4 regions of the Stappia sp. ICDLI1TA098 genome follow, and region 2 is predicted to be linked to each of the others. Evidence: riboswitches for the same ligand, from Rfam matches in the RefSeq annotation. Region 2 holds a riboswitch; each other region holds the start of a gene.
What was found. A riboswitch is a leader RNA that binds a small molecule or an ion and turns the genes downstream of it on or off. The one in region 2 is predicted to bind cobalamin.

Region 1 (4,994 bases), on a different contig from region 2:
TGGGCTCGGTCGGCGATGACCAGAAACTCGTCGCCGCCAAGTCGGACCACGGTCTCTTGCGGAAAGGCCGTGGTGAGACGCTGCGCCATGCCGATCAGCAGGTCGTCGCCGGCTGCGTGGCCAAGCAGGTCGTTGAGGCTCTTGAAGCCGTCGAGATCGATGCTGAAAACCGCAAGGCGCGGCTGGGCGTTCGCGCGCTGGCTGTCGATGTCGTGAATGAACTGGGCGAGTTGGCGGCGGTTCGCCAGCCCGGTGAGTACGTCATGCTCGGCAAGCCACGCGGCACGTTTTTCAGCTTCAACGCGTCGGTGCAGTTCGCCCTTGAGGCGGGCGTGATGCCTGATGCTGTAGAGGAACCCGAGGATGCCGATGATGGAAATTGCCAAGAAGGCTTCGTCGACTTCAAAGGTCTCATGAGCCTTGGCAAATGCGATAGCAGCCTCGAACGCGTCCAGGTAAACGAGGATGGACCAGATTCCGATGCCACTCGCAACGACAAGTACCGGTTCGGCAAACCGTTGCCAAAGTTGTGCTATCTGCGGTGGCATGTCGATTTCCCCAGTGGCCCCAAGAAATAACAATGTTCAATGCCAATAAATTATGATTGCCCATCGAATTTGCATAGGAAGGGAAAATACGAGCGTTTATGAGAAATCCCGCCGCTCAATGTTTCGCAGCAGCGGTGGGAGAATTTATTTGTCGAATAAAAACAAGCGTCAGGACAAATTCCAAAGGGGAAGGGGGCAAGCATGGCAGGCGGCGCCGATTGGCCCCGCTGAGGAGAGCCTTGATGTTTCTTACATTGTTTCTGTCAGATTAACAATATTGCCACGATTACGCCAATTGTACGAAGACCGTGCCTGTCCCAGGTTTTAGCGGCAAGGCCGGCAAGGAGGCCGGCGCTTGCGTGGCGAGCGGATGCCAGGCGCAATCGGGGACTTATGATGGAGCTTCACACAAAGACCGGAACCGGGCAGTTCGATATGATGGCCGCGCCGATGCGCGTCGGTCGCGTAGTTCTGGCCGTTCGCGATCTGGCGGCAATGACCGACTTTTACCGCAAGGTGCTCGGGCTTGCCGTTCTTGCGCGCGATGATGAAACCGTGCGGCTGGGAGTTGGCGATTCTGTGCTTCTGGAGCTGCGCGGCGATCCTTCTCTTGCCGCGTCGAGCCCGCGCGAGGCCGGTCTCTTTCATACCGCCTTCTTGCTGCCGACGCGCGCCGATCTCGGCTGCTGGCTGCGCTTCGCGCTGCAGACGGGCCTAAGGATCGACGGGGCGTCGGATCACATCGTCAGCGAAGCGCTCTACCTTGCCGATCCCGAGGGCAACGGCATCGAGATCTACACCGATCGCCCGGCCGAGGTCTGGTGGCGTGCGGATAGCACGGTGACCATGTCCACCGATCCGCTCGACGCGGAAGGCCTGATCGCTGCTGGAGCAGAGCGGACCTGGTCCGGCATGCCGCAAGGAAGCATCGTCGGTCATGTTCACCTGCGCGTCGGCGACACAGATCTGGCTGAGGGCTTCTATCGCGACGTGATCGGCTTTGACCTTTCGGCGCGCTATCCTGGCGGCAGCTTCTTCGGCTCCGGCGGTTATCATCACCAGCTTGCCGGCAATGTCTGGAACAGCCGGGGGGCGGGCACGCGCACGCCGGGGCGCACCGGTCTCGCGTCGTTGGAGCTCATCGTTCTTTCGAAGGAGGATCGCGACCGGATCTCCGCGACTGCACGCGCCGGGGGGATTTTCGTCGATGATTCGGGTGACGTGCTGACGCTTCGGGATCCCTGGGGAACGGAAATCGTTCTGCGCGGGGCTTGATGCACGGATCGGTAGACATCCGTCGGAGCCAGTTCCGGCGGATGCCATCTCCCCGATTGCATGCTTGCGACGGGCGAGAGGTCACACAACCGCATACGCTGCGAAGCGCCGCCTTGCGGAAAATCTCGATGTAAGGAAAAGAAGAAGAGTGGCTCCCCGGGCCGGATTCGAACCAGCGACCAAGCGGTTAACAGCCGCTTGCTCTACCACTGAGCTACCGGGGATCACTGAACCGCAGTGCGGTGCACCGCGTCGGTGAGGGGCATATAGCAAAGCCCATGCGCATTTGCCAAGTATTTTGTCATGATTTTTCCACAGGCACCAGTGCGGGGAGGGGATCTGGCGCCGAATGCCGGGCGGTCCGGCGAGCTTGTTGGCGGCCTCGCGCCGCGCTATGAAGGACGACCGGTCCTTATCCGACGGACAAAGTCCGAGGGAGAGGTGAAAGTCGGAATACGGTGGGGGACGACCCAAGTCGGGGTCCCGAATCCGTAGCTGCCCCCGCAACTGTGAGCGGCGAGCCATCCTGCGCGTACCACTGGGCGAACGGCCCGGGAAGGGCAGGGACATGGCCGCGACCCGCGAGCCAGGAGACGAGCCGGAGATCCCGGGAGCCCGCATCCGCCCTGTGGCGCGCGGCCCCGGCCCGAAACGTCACGGCCGTCGGGTGGACGGCAGGAGGCTGCAATGAAGAGATTCGATCCCGGCCGTCGTCTGCGCGGCCGTACACGCCTGTCACCGCATTGCCCGCGCGTGGCCGGAAACTAATGCCCTTCAGGACTGTTCTCGTGACCGGCGGTGCGCGCTCTGGCAAGAGCGCCTACGCGGAGGGGCTCGTTCGCGCCAGCGGCCGCGAGCGTGTCTACGTGGCGACCTGTGTCGCCGGCGACGGCGAGATGCGCGAGCGCGTCGCACGCCACCGCGACCAGCGCGGCGAAGGCTGGCTGACGCTGGAGGAGCCTCGCGATATCGCCGGCGTCATCGCCGCCGAGAGCCGGCCCGGGCGGGCGCTGCTGGTCGACTGCCTGACGCTCTGGCTTTCGAACGTCCTTTTCGCCGAAGCGGATCCCGCCGCCGAGACCCGGCGGCTGCGTGCCGCGATTGCCGCTGCAGCCGGGCCGGTGGTGCTCGTCACCAACGAGGTCGGCTCCGGTATCGTTCCCGACAATGCGCTTGCCCGCCGCTTTCGCGACGAGCAGGGACGCCTCAACCGTCTGATCGCGGAAGCGGCCGAGGCCGCGGTGCTGGTAGCCGCCGGCCTGCCGCTTGTCCTCAAGCCCAATTCCGCCCAACCGGAGATCACCTTATGAGCACTTCCCAGCCCCCGCAGCGTACCGGCAAGATCCCGGCCACGATCGTCACCGGCTTCCTTGGGGCCGGCAAGACGACGCTGCTCTCCAATCTCTTGCGCGAGGCGAAGGGCAAGAGGATCGCGCTCATCGTCAATGAGTTCGGCGACATGGGCTTTGACGGCTCGCTGGTCGACGGCTGCGCCGACCCGACCTGCGCGGCCGACGAGGTGGTCGAACTGACCAATGGCTGCATCTGCTGCACGGTCGCCGACGACTTCCTGCCGACGATGGAAATGCTGATCAACCGCGAGGACGCGCCCGAGCACATCGTCATCGAGACGTCGGGCCTGGCTCTGCCTCAGCCGCTGGTGCGCGCTTTTTCCTGGCCGAGCGTGAAGACGCGGGTCACGGTCGATGCCGTGGTGACCGTTGTCGACGCGGCCGCCGTTGCCGAGGGGCGTGTTGTCGGCGACGAGGCGGCCCTTGCCGCGCAGCGCGCCGCCGACGAGGCGCTGGACCACGAAAGCCCGGTGGAGGAACTTTTCGAGGACCAGCTCGTCTGCGCCGACCTCGTCGTGCTCAACAAGGCCGATCTTGTCGACGCGGAGGGGCTTGCCCGTGTGCGCGCCGAGGTCGCCTCACGCGTGCGCCCTGCCGTTGAGATCGTCACGGCGGAGAAGGGGGTGCTCGCCGCCGACGTGCTCCTTGGCCGCATGAGTGCCTCCGAGGAGGACATGACCGGGCGCGAGGGGCATCACGAGAGCCATCACCATCACGACGACGGGGATCACGATCATGATCATGACGATGATCACGATCACCACCATCATCATCACGATCATGACCATGATGAATTCGAGAGCCATGTGGTGACGCTCGCGGCGTTCGCGTCGTTGAAGGACCTTGAGGCGCGCGTCGGCGCGGCGATGGCGGTTCCCGGCGTGCTGCGGATCAAGGGCGCGGCGGAAATATCCGGCAAGGCGGCACCGGCGATGGTGCAGGCGGTCGGCCCCCGCGTGGAAGCATGGTTCGCCCGCGACAGCCGCGCGCCGGGCCGGCTCGTGGTGATCGGGCTCGCCGGTTTCGACCTCGCCCGCGTGGAGGGGCTTCTCGCCAGCGCGCAGGCCGCCTGATCAGGCGAAAGAGCGGGCGGGAAAACGGAACCACAAGGGGAGGCGGCATGCACATTCTTGCCGGACGCAGCGGACGCATCGACCAGGGCGACGAGGCGGTCGATCTCGGCCAGAGCCCGGCGGACGTGATTGTCCTGTCTGCGGCCGACACAGAGCTCGCCTCTCTGGCGGCGGCGAAGCAGCGGCTTGGCGAGACCGTATCTTCGCTGCGACTTGCCAACATGATGGCGCTTTCCCATCCGTATTCGGTGGACCTTTACGCCGAGGACACGGTCGCGGGCTCTCGCCTCGTGATCCTTCGGCTGCTCGGCGGGGCGGAGTACTGGCCCTACGGCGTCGAAAGGCTGACGGAGGTCGCGCGCGGCGCGGGCATCGGGCTTGCCGTGATGCCGGGGGACGACCGCTGGGACGCGGATCTTGCCGCGCGTTCGACCCTCGATGTGGCGACCGTGGAATGCCTCTGGCGCTATCTCGCCGAGGGCGGGGCGGAGAACCAGGAAAACTTCCTGCGGTTCTGCGGGCATCTGCTCGATCAGACGGCGGAGCCCGATCCGCCCCGCGCGCTGCCGCGCGCCGGCATCTTCCTGCCCGACGTCGCGCGTCCCTCGCTTGCCGATCTCCGCTCGCTGTGGAGCGATCCGGATGCGCCCGTTGCCGCCATTGTCTTCTACCGCGCGCTCGTTCAGAGCGCGGCGACCGCGCCGGTGGAGGCGCTTGTCGCGGCGCTGCGGGCGCGCGGGCTCAAC
Region 2 (4,994 bases):
GGCTCTTGCCGTCGAGCTCGATGGTGCCGGAGGTCGCCTGGTAGATGCCGTTGACGCAGTTGAGCATCGTCGTCTTGCCCGAGCCGTTCATGCCGAGCACGCCAAGGATGGAGCGGTCGGGGACGGTGAGGCTGATGCCGGCGAGAGCCGTTACGCCGCCGAAAGTCTTGATGAGGTTTTCGATTCTGAGCATGTCCTCACCTCTGCTTCTGGATGCCGAACAGGCCGGCGGGGCGGATGAGGATGACGGCGATCAGCAGCACGAAGCCGAGCAGCATCGCCACGGTTCCGCTGAAGAAGACCATCGCGGTCTGCTCCGCCAGGCCGAACAGGATGCCGCCGGCGACCGCGCCGATGGGGTGGCCGAGGCCGCCGAGAACGATCACGATGAAGCCGATCAGCGTGTAGTCCTGTCCGATGAAGGGGGAGAAGGAGGGGAAGATCATCGACACAAGGATGCCGGTGATGCCCGCCAGCCCCAGCCCGAGCCCGAAGGTCAGCGCCGAGAGATGATCGAGATCGACGCCGACGATCTGCACCGCGTCCCGGTTCATGATGATGGCGCGCAGCGCCTTTCCGGGCATGGTGCGATAGAGGAAGAAGGCGAGTGCCGCGGTGATGACGATGCTGACGGCGAGGCCGAGCAGCTTGGTCGTCGGCAGGATGACGTTGCCGAACATCAGGAACGGCGGCTCGAGCGAATAGTTGAGTGAGCGCGCGTCCGCCTCGAAGACGAGCAGCATCAGCGCGCCGAGCACGAGCGACAGGCCGAACATGACGAGCAGCGAGGCGTGCTCGGGGTCATTGGAGCGCGCGAGACGTTTCACGAGGATGAAATAAAGGCCGTAGCCGGCGGCGCCGAAAACGGCGAACACGAGCGGCATGGCCATCAGCGGCGAGAGGCCGAGCCAGGTCTGGGCGAAGAAGGCGCCATAGGCACCGAGCACGATGAACTCGCCATGGGCGAAGTTGACGACGCGCAGCACGCCGAAGATGACATTGAGGCTGACACCGATCAGCGCGTAGATCAGCCCGACGACGATGCCGTTCACAAGGCCTTGAAGCAGAAGGTCATTCATCTTTTTCAATCCTGTCAGGCTTACGGGATGAAGCGGCGGAAGCGCGAGAAGCGCTGCGCGAAGGCACCGACGATGCCGCGCGGCAGGAGCAGCATCAGGCCGATGATCACGAGCCCGAGAATGAGCAGGTTGAGGGTCGGGAACTGGCGCCAGATGAGCTGGTCGATGCCATAAAGCGCGCCCGCGCCGATAATCGGTCCGACGAGGAAGCCGAGCCCGCCCGCCATGGCATAGACGATGCTCTTGGCCGTCACGAGCAGGTTGAAGGAGGAGTCGAGGTCGATCGCGTTGGTGTACCAGGCCTCCACCCCGCCTACGAGCGCGGGGAACATGGCGGCCATCAGCCAGGCCTTGAGGCGGGTGCGCACGACGTTGACGCCGACAACCTCGGCTGCCTCGCTGTCATCGCGGATGGCGCGGAGCGCGACACCGAGGCGCGACATGGAAAGCCATGTGCCGGCGGCCAGCGCGCCGAGGAGAACGGCGAACATGGCGTAATAGGCGGCGACCGGATCATTGGCGCTGGACAGGATGAGGCCGAGGCTGCCGCCGGTGATCTCCGAAGGCATCAGCGAGATCGTCAGTTTCAGCGCCATCGCCAGAGCCAGGCTGACGATGCCGAAGTAGACGCCGCGCAGCTTCAGGGTCGGCGCGAGCAGCAGACCGAAGGCAAGCCCGGCGAGCGCAGCGCCGGCAAGAGCAACCGGAATCGGCAGGCCGAAACTCTTGTAGAGAGCACCGGTCGCATAGGCGCCAATACCGTAGAATGCGACATAACCAAAAGGCATATATCCGGCCATGCCGGCCACGAAGTTGAACGATGTGGCCATCGTAAGCCAGAGCATCATGTAGAACATGAAGGAGAGATTGTCCGTAAACATCGGCGCGGGCAGAAACGCGACGATGATTGCGGCAACGACTCCGGCCCAGATCAGGCGTTTGGTCCGGTTGGTGTTTTCCGGAAGCGATGAGGCGGCAATAGGCGGCCGTTCGGCCGCGATTTGCGGATCCGCTGACTGTTCTGACACTGTTGACCTCTGTCGATATTGCTTTTTTTTGAAGCGTATCCCGGTGCCCGGGTCCTGTCCTATCGCAATTACGCGAAACCTCATAACCTGATGACATAACTTTCCGGGGTTTGTGATGCTTCATGCGGCAGCTGGTGGTGCATTTCACGTCATATCAAGACATAAGCATGTCTTTATATCGCTTGACTTTGGCTGTCGCGAGGCCCACTCTTCGGGCGTCGTGGTTCTCTGGTCGTCGCGATGACGCCGGAGCTAAGAGGGAATCCGGTGCGCCTGTCCACGCGACAGGCAAGACCGGAGCTGCCCCCGCAACTGTGAGCGGCGAGCCGAAGTCCAATTCGCGTCACTGGAACCGCAGGGGTTCCGGGAAGGCCGGACGGAAGCGTTGACCCGTGAGCCAGGAGACCTGCCGCGACAAGATAGTCGTCCCTGGGCGGGGTGTCCCGGTGGTGCGCTTGCGCTTCCGTCGGCGACCTGTCGCGGAAGGTCATGGCATGCGTCCGCTCGGCCTTTGCCCCCAACACATTGGGGTTTGAAGCCGATGTCTCTACTTTCTCTCGCAGTCAGCACTCTTGGAGCGCCGCGGATCGGCCCGCGGCGGGAGCTGAAGTTCGCACTCGAATCCTATTGGTCCGGCAGGTCTGACGCGGCATCGCTGCAAGACGCGGCGGCCGGTCTGCGCGCCGCCAACTGGGCCCGCCAGCAAGCGCTTGGCGTGACCAATATTCCTTCCAACGATTTCTCGCTCTACGACCATGTCCTCGACACCAGCGTGATGGTCGGCGCGATTCCGGACGTCTATGGCTGGGAGGGCGGCGAGGTGCCGCTCGATACCTATTTCGCCATGGCGCGGGGCAGCCAGGGAGCAGGCGATCAGGCCTCCTGCGGTCATGGGCAGCGATCCGCAGGGACCGGCGTTCCCGCGCTCGAGATGACCAAGTGGTTCGACACCAACTATCACTACATGGTTCCGGAGTTCGCGGCCGGCCAGAAATTCACGCTCGCCTCGACCAAGCCGCTCGACGAGTATCTCGAGGCAAGGTCGCTGGGGTTTCAGACGCGGCCGGTCCTGCTTGGTCCCGTGACCTTTCTGAAGCTCGGCAAGAGCGCCGATCCGGGGCTCGATCCGCTGTCGCTTCTCGACGGCCTGCTCGATGTCTATGTGGAGCTTCTCGCCCGGCTCGCCGAGGCCGGCGCGGACTGGGTGCAGATCGACGAGCCATGCCTTGCGACCGACCTCGAGCCAGCGGCGCAGGACGCTTTTCGCCGCGCCTATGCCCGGATCGCCGGAGAGGTGCGGGGCCTCAAGGTGATGCTCGCCACCTATTTCGGCGCGCTTGGCGACAATCTTCCGCTTGCCGCGTCGCTCCCGGTCGCCGGTCTGCATGTCGACCTAGCGCGCGCGCCGGAACAGCTCGACCAGGTGCTGGAGAGCGTGCCAGCGGACACGGTCCTGTCGCTCGGTGCGATTGACGGACGCAACATCTGGCGCGCCAATCTGCCGGCGCTTCTCGACCGGCTCGAGCCGGTGGTCGAGGCGCGCGGTCTCGACCGGATCGAGATCGCCCCGTCGTGCTCGCTGCTGCATGTGCCGATCGATCTTGATCTTGAAACCGGTCTCGATGCCGACCTGAGGGACTGGCTTGCCTTTGCCGTGCAGAAGATGGACGAGCTGTCGACGCTCGGAAAGGCGCTGGTGAACGGACGCGACGCGGTTGCCGAGCGGCTCGCTGCATCCGCATCCGCCGTGGCGCGGCGCGCCTCGTCCGCCAAGGTGCACGATCCGGTGGTGAAGGAGCGGCTCGCCGCGATTCCCGCTTCGGCCAGCCGCAGGGCCAGCGCCTATGCGTCGCGGGCACGCCTGCAGCATTCGCAGTTCGGGCTGCCGTTGTTCCCGACGACGACCATCGGCTCCTTCCCGCAGACCGCGGACGTGCGCAAGGCGCGTGCCGCCCATGCCAAGGGTACGCTCGATTCCACCGGCTACGAAGGGTTCCTGCGCGAGGAGACCCGGCGCGTCATCCGCTGGCAGGAGGACATCGGTCTCGATGTGCTCGTCCACGGTGAATTCGAGCGCAACGACATGGTGCAGTATTTCGGCGAGCGCCTGTCGGGTTTCGCCTTCACGAAACACGCCTGGGTGCAAAGCTACGGCTCGCGCTATGTCCGGCCGCCGATCCTCTTCGGCGACGTCTCGCGGCCGAAGCCGATGACGGTTGGCTGGTGGCGCTACGCGCAGTCGCTGACGCAACGACCGGTCAAGGGGATGCTGACCGGTCCGGTCACCATCCTCAACTGGTCCTTCGTACGCGATGACATCCCCCGCAGCGAAACCTGCCGCCAGGTCGCGCTTGCGATCCGCGACGAAGTCGCCGATCTCGAGACGGCCGGCGCGCGGATGATCCAGATCGACGAGGCGGCATTACGCGAAGGATTGCCACTGCGGCATGCGGACTGGAAAGCCTATCTCGACTGGGCTGTCGGCTGTTTCCGCCTGGCGTCTTCGGGCGTCGAGGACGAGACCCAGATCCATACGCACATGTGCTACTCGGAGTTCAACGACATCATCGAGGCCATCGCGGCGATGGATGCGGATGTGATTTCCATCGAGACCTCGCGCTCGAAAATGGAGCTGCTCGATGCGTTCCAGGGGTACAGCTATCCGAACGAGATCGGGCCGGGTGTCTACGACATCCACTCGCCGCGCGTGCCGACGGTGCGGGAAATGACGAACCTGCTGATGCTCGCGCGCGAGCGGCTTTCCGATGCACAGCTCTGGGTCAATCCCGACTGCGGCCTGAAGACCCGCAAGTGGGACGAGGTGCGCCCGGCACTCGTGAACATGGTCGAGGCCGCCCGCCAGTTGCGCTCGCTTGCCCGGGAGGCG
Region 3 (4,994 bases), on a different contig from region 2:
TCGCACCTCAACCGCCGCCGCGCTTTTCCTGGCCTCGCTTGCCTCGGCCTCAGCCCATGGCATCTGGATCGCCCAGCGCCACGGCGATCAGGCCATCGTCTACGGTCACGGTGCCTCGGACGAGGCCTATGACCCGGCAAAGCTCACGAGCCTTGCCGCAGCCACCGGCGACGGCAAGGCGGTGGCGCCGGATGTTCGCAAGGCCAAGGATCATGTCACCTTCAGCCTGCCGGACAGCGCCGTCTACGTCAGCGCGACGATGGACAACGGCTATTGGACCGAGCGCCAGGATGGCAGCTGGGTAAACAAGGCGAAGGACGAAGTCACCGACGCCCGGACTGCCGGCCGCAACTTCAAGCACGCGGTCTCGCTTGTCGGCGAGCCGGGCGGTGCTCCCCGCCCGCAGGGTCTGCCGCTGGAGATCGTGCCGCTAGCCGACCCTCTTCATCTGCATGCCGGCGACACGCTCGAGATCAAGGTTCTTGCCGACGGCGTTCCGGTCGCAGACGTGCCCGTCACCGCCGAATACACGACCGACAGCGAGGCGAGCCCGGTGCGCACCGATGCCGAGGGCAAGGCGCGTATCACCGTGCGCAACTCAGGCCTGAACGTCATCGCCGCCTCCTACAAGGCCCCGACCGACGACCCGGCCAAGGCCGACACCATCAATCACTTCACCACCTTCTCCTTCACCCTCTCCCGTCACAGCCACTGACGGATGACGCAAACGCGGGGGCGCCGAGTTTTCGGCGTCCCCGCAGAACAGCCCATCAGACACAGCGAGCCAGCCATGCCTCCCCGTCCGCACCCGAAAGGGAAGCTTCCCGTTACGGTTCTCTCCGGCTTTCTCGGCGCTGGAAAGACCACGCTCCTGAACCGCGTCCTCTCCAATCGGGAAGGTTTACGCGTCGCCGTCATCGTCAACGACATGAGCGAGGTCAACGTCGATGCCAGCCTGATCCGCGAAGGTGGAGCAAACCTGTCCCGCGTGGAAGAGAAACTGGTCGAGATGACCAACGGCTGCATCTGCTGCACGCTTCGCGAGGACCTTCTCAAGGAAGTGTTCCGGCTTGCCGGCGAAGATCGCTTCGACCATCTGCTGATCGAGGCGAGCGGCATTTCAGAACCCCTGCCCGTCGCCGCGACCTTCTCCTTCCGCGACGAGGATGATGTCAGCCTCGAGGACGTGGCTCAGATCGATTCCATGGTCACCGTGGTCGACGCAGCGAGCCTGCTGAAGGACTACGGCTCGACCGACTTCCTGACAGACAGGGGCGAATCCCTGGGCGAGGAGGACGAGCGCACGCTGGTCGACCTGCTCGTCGACCAGATCGAGTTTGCCGATACGATCGTCCTCAACAAGGTCTCCTCGGCCAGCCCTGACGACCTCGCCGCCGCGCGCAAGATCGTGCGCGCGCTCAACGCCGACGCCCACGTCATCGAGACCGATTTCGCCGAAGTCGCCGCCGGGGACATTCTCGGCACCGGCCGTTTCGACTTCGAGCGGGCGCAGACGCATCCGCTCTGGTTCAAGGAGATGAACGGCTATGCCGACCACATCCCCGAAACCGAGGAATACGGCGTTCGCTCGTTCGTCTACCGGGCGCGCCGCCCCTTTGACCCGACACGCTTCAAGCGGTTCATCGACACCACCTGGCCCGGCGTCATCCGCGCCAAGGGATTCTTCTGGCTGGCGACGCGCCCGCGTTTCGTCGGTGAGATCAGCCAGGCCGGCAGCATCGTGCGAACCGAGAAGCGCGGGCTTTGGTGGAGCGCCGTACCGACCTCCTACTGGCCGGAACACCCGGAGTGGCGCGAGGCGATGCGACCTCTCTTCGACCCGGTCTGGGGCGACCGACGCCAGGAGATCGTCTTCATCGGCGTCAGCGACATGGACGAAGCCCGACTTCGCGCCGATCTCGACGCCTGCCTGGTGGAGGCGACCGCCTTCAAGCCGGAGCGTTGGACAGGCCTTGCCGACCCCTTTCCCCTTTGGAACGCCGGCGGAGACTAGCGGTATGCGGCGAGAGGGCGACGAAAGCCGGTTGCAGCACCCCGGCCGATCTGCCAGTTTCAGCTGCGATGGTTGCCCGACGAGAATCTCCGAGGGCATGAAAAGGGAACACGGTGAGGCGTACCCAGCAGGGACCGAAACCGTGGCTGCCCCCGCAACTGTGAGCGGAAAGCCGACCCCGGTTTGCCACTGCCCTGACGGGCGGGAAGGTGGGGAAGGCGATGACCCGCGAGCCAGGAGACCTGCCATCGTGGATTCACCAGTGACCGGACGGGGTGTTCCGGGAGGGCGACATGGCAATTCCGATAGCGCGCACGCCGAAGGTGCGCCATCAGACCGCCTGCGTTCTTCTCCTGCCCCGTCTTTCCGACCGGCAGGATGTAGATGGCGCACGACCTGATCCCTTGCGAAACGCGAGCTGACGACACGGCCCCGTCCGCCATGGCCGGCGCGGTCGTCATCGTTTGCACCACCTGCCGGGCACGCACCGTCGACGAGGACGGCAGCACCCGTTACGGCGAGCGTGTCGGCCCGGCAGTGAGCGAGCGCCTGTGCACTGCCTTGCGCGACCAGGGACTGGCACCATCCGTGGCCGTGACTGGTGCGGCCTGCATGGCCGGCTGCGGCCGCCCCTGCGCCATTGCCATCCAGGCGCCGGGCAAGGCGGGCTATCTCTTCGGCAGCATCGAGACAGACGAGGAAATCTCGGCGATTGCCACTTTCGCCGGACAATACCTCGAGTTGGCGGACGGATGGTGTTCCTCGCTCCAGCGCCCGGAAGCTCTGAAGGGCAAGACCCTGGCCCGCCTGCCCGCGCCCGTCGTCGCCTTCCCGCTTTCCATGGCAAACGCGGAGATCGTTGAATGACACACGAGAGCGGCCTGGAAACCACCCTGGAACTCATCGGCGTCGGCTATTCGACCGCACGCGGGCAACGGCTCGTCGAGGATGTCTCCTTCCATGTCCATGCAGGCGAGATCCTGGTGATCGCCGGCCCGAACGGAGCCGGCAAGAGCACGCTGGTGCGCATGATCGCGGGTCTTGCACCTGCCGGCGACGGCGAGATCCTGCTGGGCAAGCGTTCGCTTGCGCGTGTGCCGATCCACGAGCGCGCCCGCGCCATCGCCTACGTCGGGCAGAGCGAGGAGCCGGATGGACGCCTCTCCGTCGCCGACTACGTGGCGCTCGGCCGCCTGCCCCATCGCCGGGCACTCGACGCCCGCGCCCATCAGGCAGCCCTCGGCGAAGCTCTAGCCGTGGCGGGCCTGACGGGGTTGTCGCGGCGAACCATGGGGAGCCTCTCCGGCGGCGAACGGCAGCGGGCCAAGATCGCCCGCGCCGTGTGCCAGGAGCCAAGGCTTCTGGTTCTCGACGAGCCGACCAATCATCTTGACCCGCGGGCCCGCGGGGACCTGCTCAGCCTGGTCACCCGCCTTGGCATCACGGTCATCGCCGTGCTGCACGATCTCACGCTGATCGAGGATTTCGCCAGCCACGTCGCGCTGATCGACGAAGGCCGGCTGACGGCCTACGGACACCCGCGAGACGTCCTCTCAAGCGCTCGGGTGCGTGCGACCTTCGAGGTCGACATGCACCGCCTTCCGCACCCCTCCGAAGACCGCATGCTGTGCGCCCTCGACATCCCGATCCGCCGGACGACGCCTGAAGCGGTGCCCGCGCTCGCGGACTGATCCCTCTCCGGCGCGGCCGCAACCTTCCCATCACATCGCCTGCCTTCACCGAAAGGGCCTTTCATGATCCGTCTCACCGCCGCGCTTGCCGCGCTCCTGCTTGCCGGCACCGCCCATGCCGCACCTGTCACCGTCGACAACTGCGGCCAGCCACTGACCTTCGAGACCACGCCCGAGCGCATGGTGACGCAGGACATCAACATTTCCGAAATGGCCTTCGCACTGGATCTTCAGGATCACATGGTCGGCGTCAGCGGCATCAGCGGCTGGTACAAGACGACGCCCGAGTTCGAAGCCAGACGCGGCGAGCTACCGGAGATCGCGCCGAAGTATCCCTCGCTGGAAAACATCGTCGCCTCCGGCGCAGACGTCTTCTTCGGCGGCTGGTACTACGGCATGAAGCCCGGCGGCGACGTAACGCCGGAGACGCTCGCCGACCAGGGCGTCAAGACGCTGATCCTCACCGAAAGCTGCATCCACGTCGACAAGAGCCGCCCCGCCGCCTCGCTCGATCTGCTTTATGGCGACATCCTGCGGCTCGGCGAGATCTTCGACCGCCAGGACAAGGCGCAGGCGCTGGTGGAGGGCTGGAAGGCGCGCGTCGCCGCCGTGCAGGCCGCTGTGGCCGGGCGCGCGCCAGTGACGGTGTTCCTCTACGATTCCGGTGAGGACAAACCTTTCACCGCCGGTCGGTTCGCCATGCCGACGGCGATGATCTCCGCGGCCGGCGGCAGCAATGTCACCGGCGACATGGAGACGAGCTGGGGCACCACCTCCTGGGAGGCGGTGGCCGCCGCAGATCCGGACTTCATCATCCTGCTCGACTATCAGGACAGCGGCGGAGCCGAAAAGCTCATGGCCTTCCTGCGCGCCCACCCGGTAATGAGCCACCTCAAGGCGGTCGAGGACAACCGCACCCTCGCCTTGCGCTATGAGGAACTGACGCCCGGTCCCGCCAATATCGACGGCGTGGAAAAAATCGCCCGCGCGCTTTATCCGGACGCTTTCTGAGCCATGCGCATGCTCGTACTCGCGGCCGCCGGGGTGCTGGCGGTCGCGGTTCTCGTCATTGCCGCGATCGTGGTCGGGTCGACGCCGCTTCCCCTGTCGACGGTCATCGGCGCGCTCTCCGGCGGACCGGAAGCCGCCACGCCACTGGGGCGGATCGTCACCGACCTGCGCCTGCCGCGCGCGATCCTCGCCCTGCTCACCGGCGCGGGCCTCGGTGTTGTCGGCTGCCTGCTTCAAACAACGACGCGCAACGATCTCGCCGACCCGTTCCTCTTCGG
Region 4 (4,994 bases), on a different contig from region 2:
ACGGTCGCCGCCCATTGCGCCAGCGCGGGCGTGCCGCTCGTCTACCATCACCACATGGGCACCATCATCGAAAGCGAGGAAGAGATCGACCGGTTGATGGCGTTGACCGGCCCGGCGACGCGGTTGCTGCTCGACACCGGCCACGCCTTCTTCGGCGGCGGTGATCCCGCGCGCCTCGCCGAGAAGCATATGGACCGCGTCTCGCATATCCATGCCAAGAACGTCCGGCCCGAAATCATGCGCCAGGTGCGAGAGCAGGGCCTGAGCTTCCTGGAGGGCGTCCGGCGCGGCGTCTTCACGGTGCCGGGCGACCCGCAGGGCGCGGTCGATTTCGCCCCCGTGCTCGCCTGTGCCGCCCGGCATGGCTATTCGGGCTGGCTGGTGATCGAGGCGGAGCAGGATCCGCTGGTCCGAGATCCGTTCACCTATCAGTCGATGGGCCTCAAGGCGCTCAGGGAAACCGCCCGCCGCGTCGGCCTCGACCGGGCGACGAACGACTGACGACCAGACCAAACAACGGGAGTGGACGACATGGCCGATCTTCTGGTGAAGCCCAACGGCGCGCACGGCAAGGTGCACGACATCACGCCGGAAAGCGCCGGCTGGGGCTACGTCGGCTTCACGCTTTACCGACTCGCGCCGGGAGAGAGCGTTGCCGAAGAGACCGGCGAGCGGGAGGCTATCCTCGTTCTGGTCGAGGGCAGGGCGAAGCTGTCCGCCGGCGGCGAGGACTTCGGCGAGCTTGGCAACCGCATGAGCGTCTTCGAGCGCAAGAAGCCGGCCTGCCTCTATGTGCCGAACGACAGCGCCTGGTCGGCGACGGCGACAACCGGACTGACGCTCGCGGTATGCAGCGCGCCGGGCAAGAGCGGGCACGAGGTCGCGCTGATCTCCGACATCGGTTTCGAGGAACGCGGCAAGGGTGCCAATACCCGCTACATCCATCCGATCGCCATGGAGGACAGCGACGTCGCCGACAGCCTGCTGGTGACGGAGGTCTTCACCCCGGCCGGCAACTGGTCGTCCTATCCTCCGCACCGTCATGACGAGGACAACTTCCCGGACATGACCTATCTGGAGGAGACCTATTATCACCGGCTCGACCCGGCGACCGGCTTCGGGTTCCAGAGGGTCTTCACCGAGGACGGCAGTCTCGACGAGACCATGGCGGTGAGCGACGGTGACGTCGTCCTGGTGCCGAAAGGCCATCACCCCTGCGGCGCGCCGCACGGCTACGAGATGTACTATCTCAACGTCATGGCCGGCCCCTTGCGCAAATGGCGCTTCAAGAACCATCCCGACCACGACTGGATCGCCCGGCGCGACGCGGCCAAATAAGAGGCTGTCGGCGCGTCTGAGCGCACCGCCCGCCCGTGCGCGGGGATATCTGAGCGTCGACTTGATGCAAGCGGAGGGAAAAGAGGCCCGGGCGGGATCCGTCCGGGCCTTTCGGGCCGTGGCGGCCCGTCGATGCAAATTTGCGTTTCGGCGCGACAGAATTTCGAAATCCTGTCGCGCCGATTGCCGGAAATGCTCAGGCGTAGAAAAGGGCGACGCCGGCGAGCGCGGTGAGGCCGCCGAGCACGCGCGTGACGGTCAGCCCCTTGGCGCCGGCGGCACGCGCCAGCGCGCCCGTGCCGAAGCCGAGCGCGACGCCGGCAGCATGCAGCAGCGCCGTGGCAATCGCGAAGCCGGCGGCGTAGGCGAGCTGCGTGGCCGAGCCGATTTCACCGCCATGGGCATGGCCGTGGAAGAGGGCGAAGATGCCGACGATCGCCGCGCAGGCCCCGACCGGAAGACGAACCGCGAGGGCGACCATCAGGCCGAGGGCCACCACCGACGCCAGGATCGCCGGCTCGACGAAGGGCAGGCCGACGCCGCCGAGCGCCAGGCCGAAGCCGACCAGCATGGTCACGACGAAGCTTGCCGGCACCACATAGACCGCGCGCCCGCCGATCTGCCAGGCCCACAGGCCGACGGCGACCATCGCCAGGATGTGGTCCGTGCCGAACAGCGGATGCGAGAAGCCAGCAGCGAAGGAACCGTGCTCGCCGGGGGCGAGGTGGGCGAGTGCCGGCGTTGCGCCTGTCAGGAAAACGGCACCGGTGGTCGCGGCAAGCGCGAGGGCGGCACTGGCAAATTTCTTCATGCTGTCGATCCTTCCATTGAGTCGATCTTGCGCCCCGATTTGGGTCACGCGGATTGGGTTTCACGGGGCGCGGGAAGCTGGACGATCCACCAGAGCGACCCGGCCATGCGCCCGATTCCGCTAGGAAAACAGGTTCCTCGAGGAAGACAAGGCCTCTGTGGGCCGTGTCCAGAGGCAAATCCCGCCGCCGGAGGCGAAATGCGTCCCGGCGGCGGAGGTTGTCCGCTCAGGCGCTGCTCAGGCCGCGGCCTGATGCAGGCGTGACTGGAACAGCAGTCCCGTGCGCGCCTTGTCGAGCGTCTTGGCGCCGGCCAGAACGGCCAGATCGACAAGCGGTTCGAGAATGATCACGGTCAGATAGGCGCCGCCGAAGCTGGCGACACTGGCCAGGTTCTCCGCGCCGAAACCGCCGCCATAAAGCGCCCAGAACGCCACCCAGGCAACGATACCGCCCTGGTAGCTGGTCGACAGCGCCAGCGCCTGGACGTAGCTGACGTCCTTGTAGGCGGTGCTGGCGGGAATGATCCGCCGCGCCAGATGGCTCATGGCGTACAGCGGCACGATCAGCGTCGTCAGGTTGATGGCGTACTGCGGCAGGTCGGCTGGCGCGAAGAAGAGGCCCTGGGTCAGCAGGCCGAGCGCCAGGCCGATACCGGCGGGACCGGCTCCAAGCGTCAGATAGAGTGTCGATCCCAGGATTATGTGCACCTCCGAGACGCCGACCGGTCGGGTCGGGAGCACCTCGAAGAAGCAGAAGACGAGCGCGGTGGCGATGACCGACCGCAGAACCAGCGCAGCGAAGCCGCCGTCCTTGCGGATTGTGTCGAAGGACATCTTCGCGATCAGGCCGACAGAGCCGACGGCAGTTGCGTAGCTCAACATCATCTTGGCGCCGGTTACGACGCCCGGTTCGATATGCATTATAAGCCCCCTTGCGCACCCTCCGTGCGCCAAGCGATTGAAAAAAGACGTGAAAATCACGTCGCCAATGATGGCAGGTCTCCTGGCTCGCGGTTGCTGTTGCTTTGCCCGCCTTCCCGGCCGTCTGTCGGCCAGTGGCATCCTGGGCATCGCTTGCCGCTTACAGTTGCGGGGGCAGCCACGGTCTTGGCCCCTGATGGGTACGCCGCACCGTGTTCCCTTTTCATCCGTGCTCGGCTTTGCCACACGGAAACCATCACAGTGAATCCTAAGGGCGGCGCGGGAGTGCTGACAAGGTCATTTTTTATAGGATCGCGCCGTTTCAAGACCAAAACGCGGGCAGAAGCGGCTGCTTCTGCCCGCGGATCGGGACAAGTCCGCCGGCGCGGGGCAGGAACCTCGCGCCGGTTCTGATCGCGGTTTGCCGGCTCAGCGGGCTTCGCTCTGCAGCCCGCGGAAGATCGCCACGCACATCAGCAGCAGCACCAGCGTGAAGGGCAGGCCGGTGGAGATCACCATCGCCTGCAGCGCGCTCAATCCGCCGCCGATCAGCAGCACGATCGCGACCAGCCCCTCGAAGGTGCACCAGAACACGCGCTGCGGCACCGGTGCGTCGACCTTGCCGCCGGCCGTGATCGTGTCGATGACGATCGAGCCGGAGTCGGAGGAGGTGACGAAGAACACGATCACCAGGATGATGCCGAGCGTCGACGTGATCGAGGAGAACGGCAGCCCCTCCAGCATGGCGAAGAGCGACAGTTCCGGATGGTAGGCGTCGATCACATTGGCCTTCACCGCGCTGGTGGCCGGATCGCTCAGCACCTGGTCGACGGCGACGCCGCCGAAGACGGCCATCCACAGCACGCAGACCACCGAGGGGATGATCAGCACGCAGGTCAGGAACTCGCGTACCGTCCGGCCGCGGCTGACGCGGGCAATGAACATGCCGACAAAGGGCGACCAGGAGATCCACCACGCCCAGTAGAAGGCGGTCCAGCCCTGGCGGTAGTCATCGTCGGTCCGCCCGAACGGGTTCGACAGCGGCACCAGGTCGGTGGCGTAGGCGGTCAGCCCCTGCCAGAAGTCCTTCAGGATCGCCACGGTCGGGCCGGCGAAGAGCACGAACAGCAGGAGCAGGGCGGCGAGGCCCATGTTGATCTCCGACAGCACCTTCACGCCGCCATCAAGGCCACGCAGCACCGAGATGAGCGCGATGGAGGTGATGATGACGATCAGGATCACCTGCACGGTCGTCGTGTTGGGAATGCCGAAGACATGCTCCAGTCCGGCGTTCGCCTGCTGCGCGCCGAGGCCGAGCGAAGTGGCAAGGCCGAACAGCGTGGCGAAAACGGCGAGCATGTCGATCACATGGCCGGTCCAGCCCCATACGCGCTCGCCGAAGATCGGATAGAACGCCGAGCGGATCGACAGTGGCAGGCCCTTGTTGAACGAGAACAGCGCCAGCGCCAGCGCCACGATCGCGTAGATCGCCCAGGGGTGCAGGCCCCAGTGGTAGATGGTGGCGGCAAGGCCCATGGACTTTGCCGCATCGACGTTGGCGGCGATGATCGACCCGTCCTCGGCAAAGGGCGAGGGGGTTCCGAGCGGCTGCGAAATGGCCATGTGATAGACCGGCTCGAGCACGCCGAAGAACATCAGGCCGATGCCCATGCCGGCGGCGAACAGCATGGCGAACCAGCCGGAATAGGTGTAGTCCGGCGTCGCATCCTTGCCGCCGAGCCGCACGTTGCCCCAGGGGCTGACGATCAGCATCAGGCAGAACAGCACGAAGATGTTCGCCGAGATCATGAAGAACCAGTCGAACGTGCTCGTCAGTGCCGGGCGAAGCGCGCCAAAGAAGCTGCTGGCCTGCTCGGGCGCGGCAAGCGCGTAGATCACGAAGGCGATAATGGCGAGCGACGAG

Region 1: it holds a riboswitch for cobalamin, as region 2 does, so the genes downstream of both, cobU (bifunctional adenosylcobinamide kinase/adenosylcobinamide-phosphate guanylyltransferase) here and metE (5-methyltetrahydropteroyltriglutamate--homocysteine S-methyltransferase) in region 2, are expected to answer to the same signal.
Region 3: it holds a riboswitch for cobalamin, as region 2 does, so the genes downstream of both, ACSLUQ_RS08510 (DUF1636 family protein) here and metE (5-methyltetrahydropteroyltriglutamate--homocysteine S-methyltransferase) in region 2, are expected to answer to the same signal.
Region 4: it holds a riboswitch for cobalamin, as region 2 does, so the genes downstream of both, ACSLUQ_RS08705 (energy-coupling factor ABC transporter permease) here and metE (5-methyltetrahydropteroyltriglutamate--homocysteine S-methyltransferase) in region 2, are expected to answer to the same signal.

Annotation. Positions count from the first base shown of each region.
Region 1 covers NZ_JBTZBT010000001.1:2,053,663-2,058,656, reverse strand. The annotation lists gene ACSLUQ_RS09230 (putative bifunctional diguanylate cyclase/phosphodiesterase) at 1-581, opposite strand, end outside; gene ACSLUQ_RS09225 (VOC family protein) at 945-1,823, shown strand; tRNA gene ACSLUQ_RS09220 (tRNA-Asn) at 1,973-2,047, opposite strand; cobalamin riboswitch at 2,213-2,440, shown strand; gene cobU (bifunctional adenosylcobinamide kinase/adenosylcobinamide-phosphate guanylyltransferase) at 2,591-3,133, shown strand; gene cobW (cobalamin biosynthesis protein CobW) at 3,130-4,248, shown strand; gene cobN (cobaltochelatase subunit CobN) at 4,296-4,994, shown strand, end outside.
Region 2 covers NZ_JBTZBT010000005.1:66,865-71,858, forward strand. The annotation lists gene ACSLUQ_RS19625 (ABC transporter ATP-binding protein) at 1-193, opposite strand, end outside; gene ACSLUQ_RS19630 (branched-chain amino acid ABC transporter permease) at 198-1,079, opposite strand; gene ACSLUQ_RS19635 (branched-chain amino acid ABC transporter permease) at 1,100-2,107, opposite strand; cobalamin riboswitch at 2,312-2,535, shown strand; gene metE (5-methyltetrahydropteroyltriglutamate--homocysteine S-methyltransferase) at 2,649-4,994, shown strand, end outside.
Region 3 covers NZ_JBTZBT010000001.1:1,866,723-1,871,716, forward strand. The annotation lists gene ACSLUQ_RS08500 (DUF4198 domain-containing protein) at 1-715, shown strand, start outside; gene ACSLUQ_RS08505 (GTP-binding protein) at 791-2,014, shown strand; cobalamin riboswitch at 2,067-2,278, shown strand; gene ACSLUQ_RS08510 (DUF1636 family protein) at 2,399-2,881, shown strand; gene ACSLUQ_RS08515 (ABC transporter ATP-binding protein) at 2,878-3,705, shown strand; gene ACSLUQ_RS08520 (ABC transporter substrate-binding protein) at 3,769-4,716, shown strand; gene ACSLUQ_RS08525 (FecCD family ABC transporter permease) at 4,720-4,994, shown strand, end outside.
Region 4 covers NZ_JBTZBT010000001.1:1,911,003-1,915,996, reverse strand. The annotation lists gene iolE (myo-inosose-2 dehydratase) at 1-501, shown strand, start outside; gene iolB (5-deoxy-glucuronate isomerase) at 532-1,338, shown strand; gene ACSLUQ_RS08710 (HupE/UreJ family protein) at 1,535-2,149, opposite strand; gene ACSLUQ_RS08705 (energy-coupling factor ABC transporter permease) at 2,387-3,070, opposite strand; cobalamin riboswitch at 3,126-3,343, opposite strand; gene ACSLUQ_RS08700 (BCCT family transporter) at 3,500-4,994, opposite strand, start outside.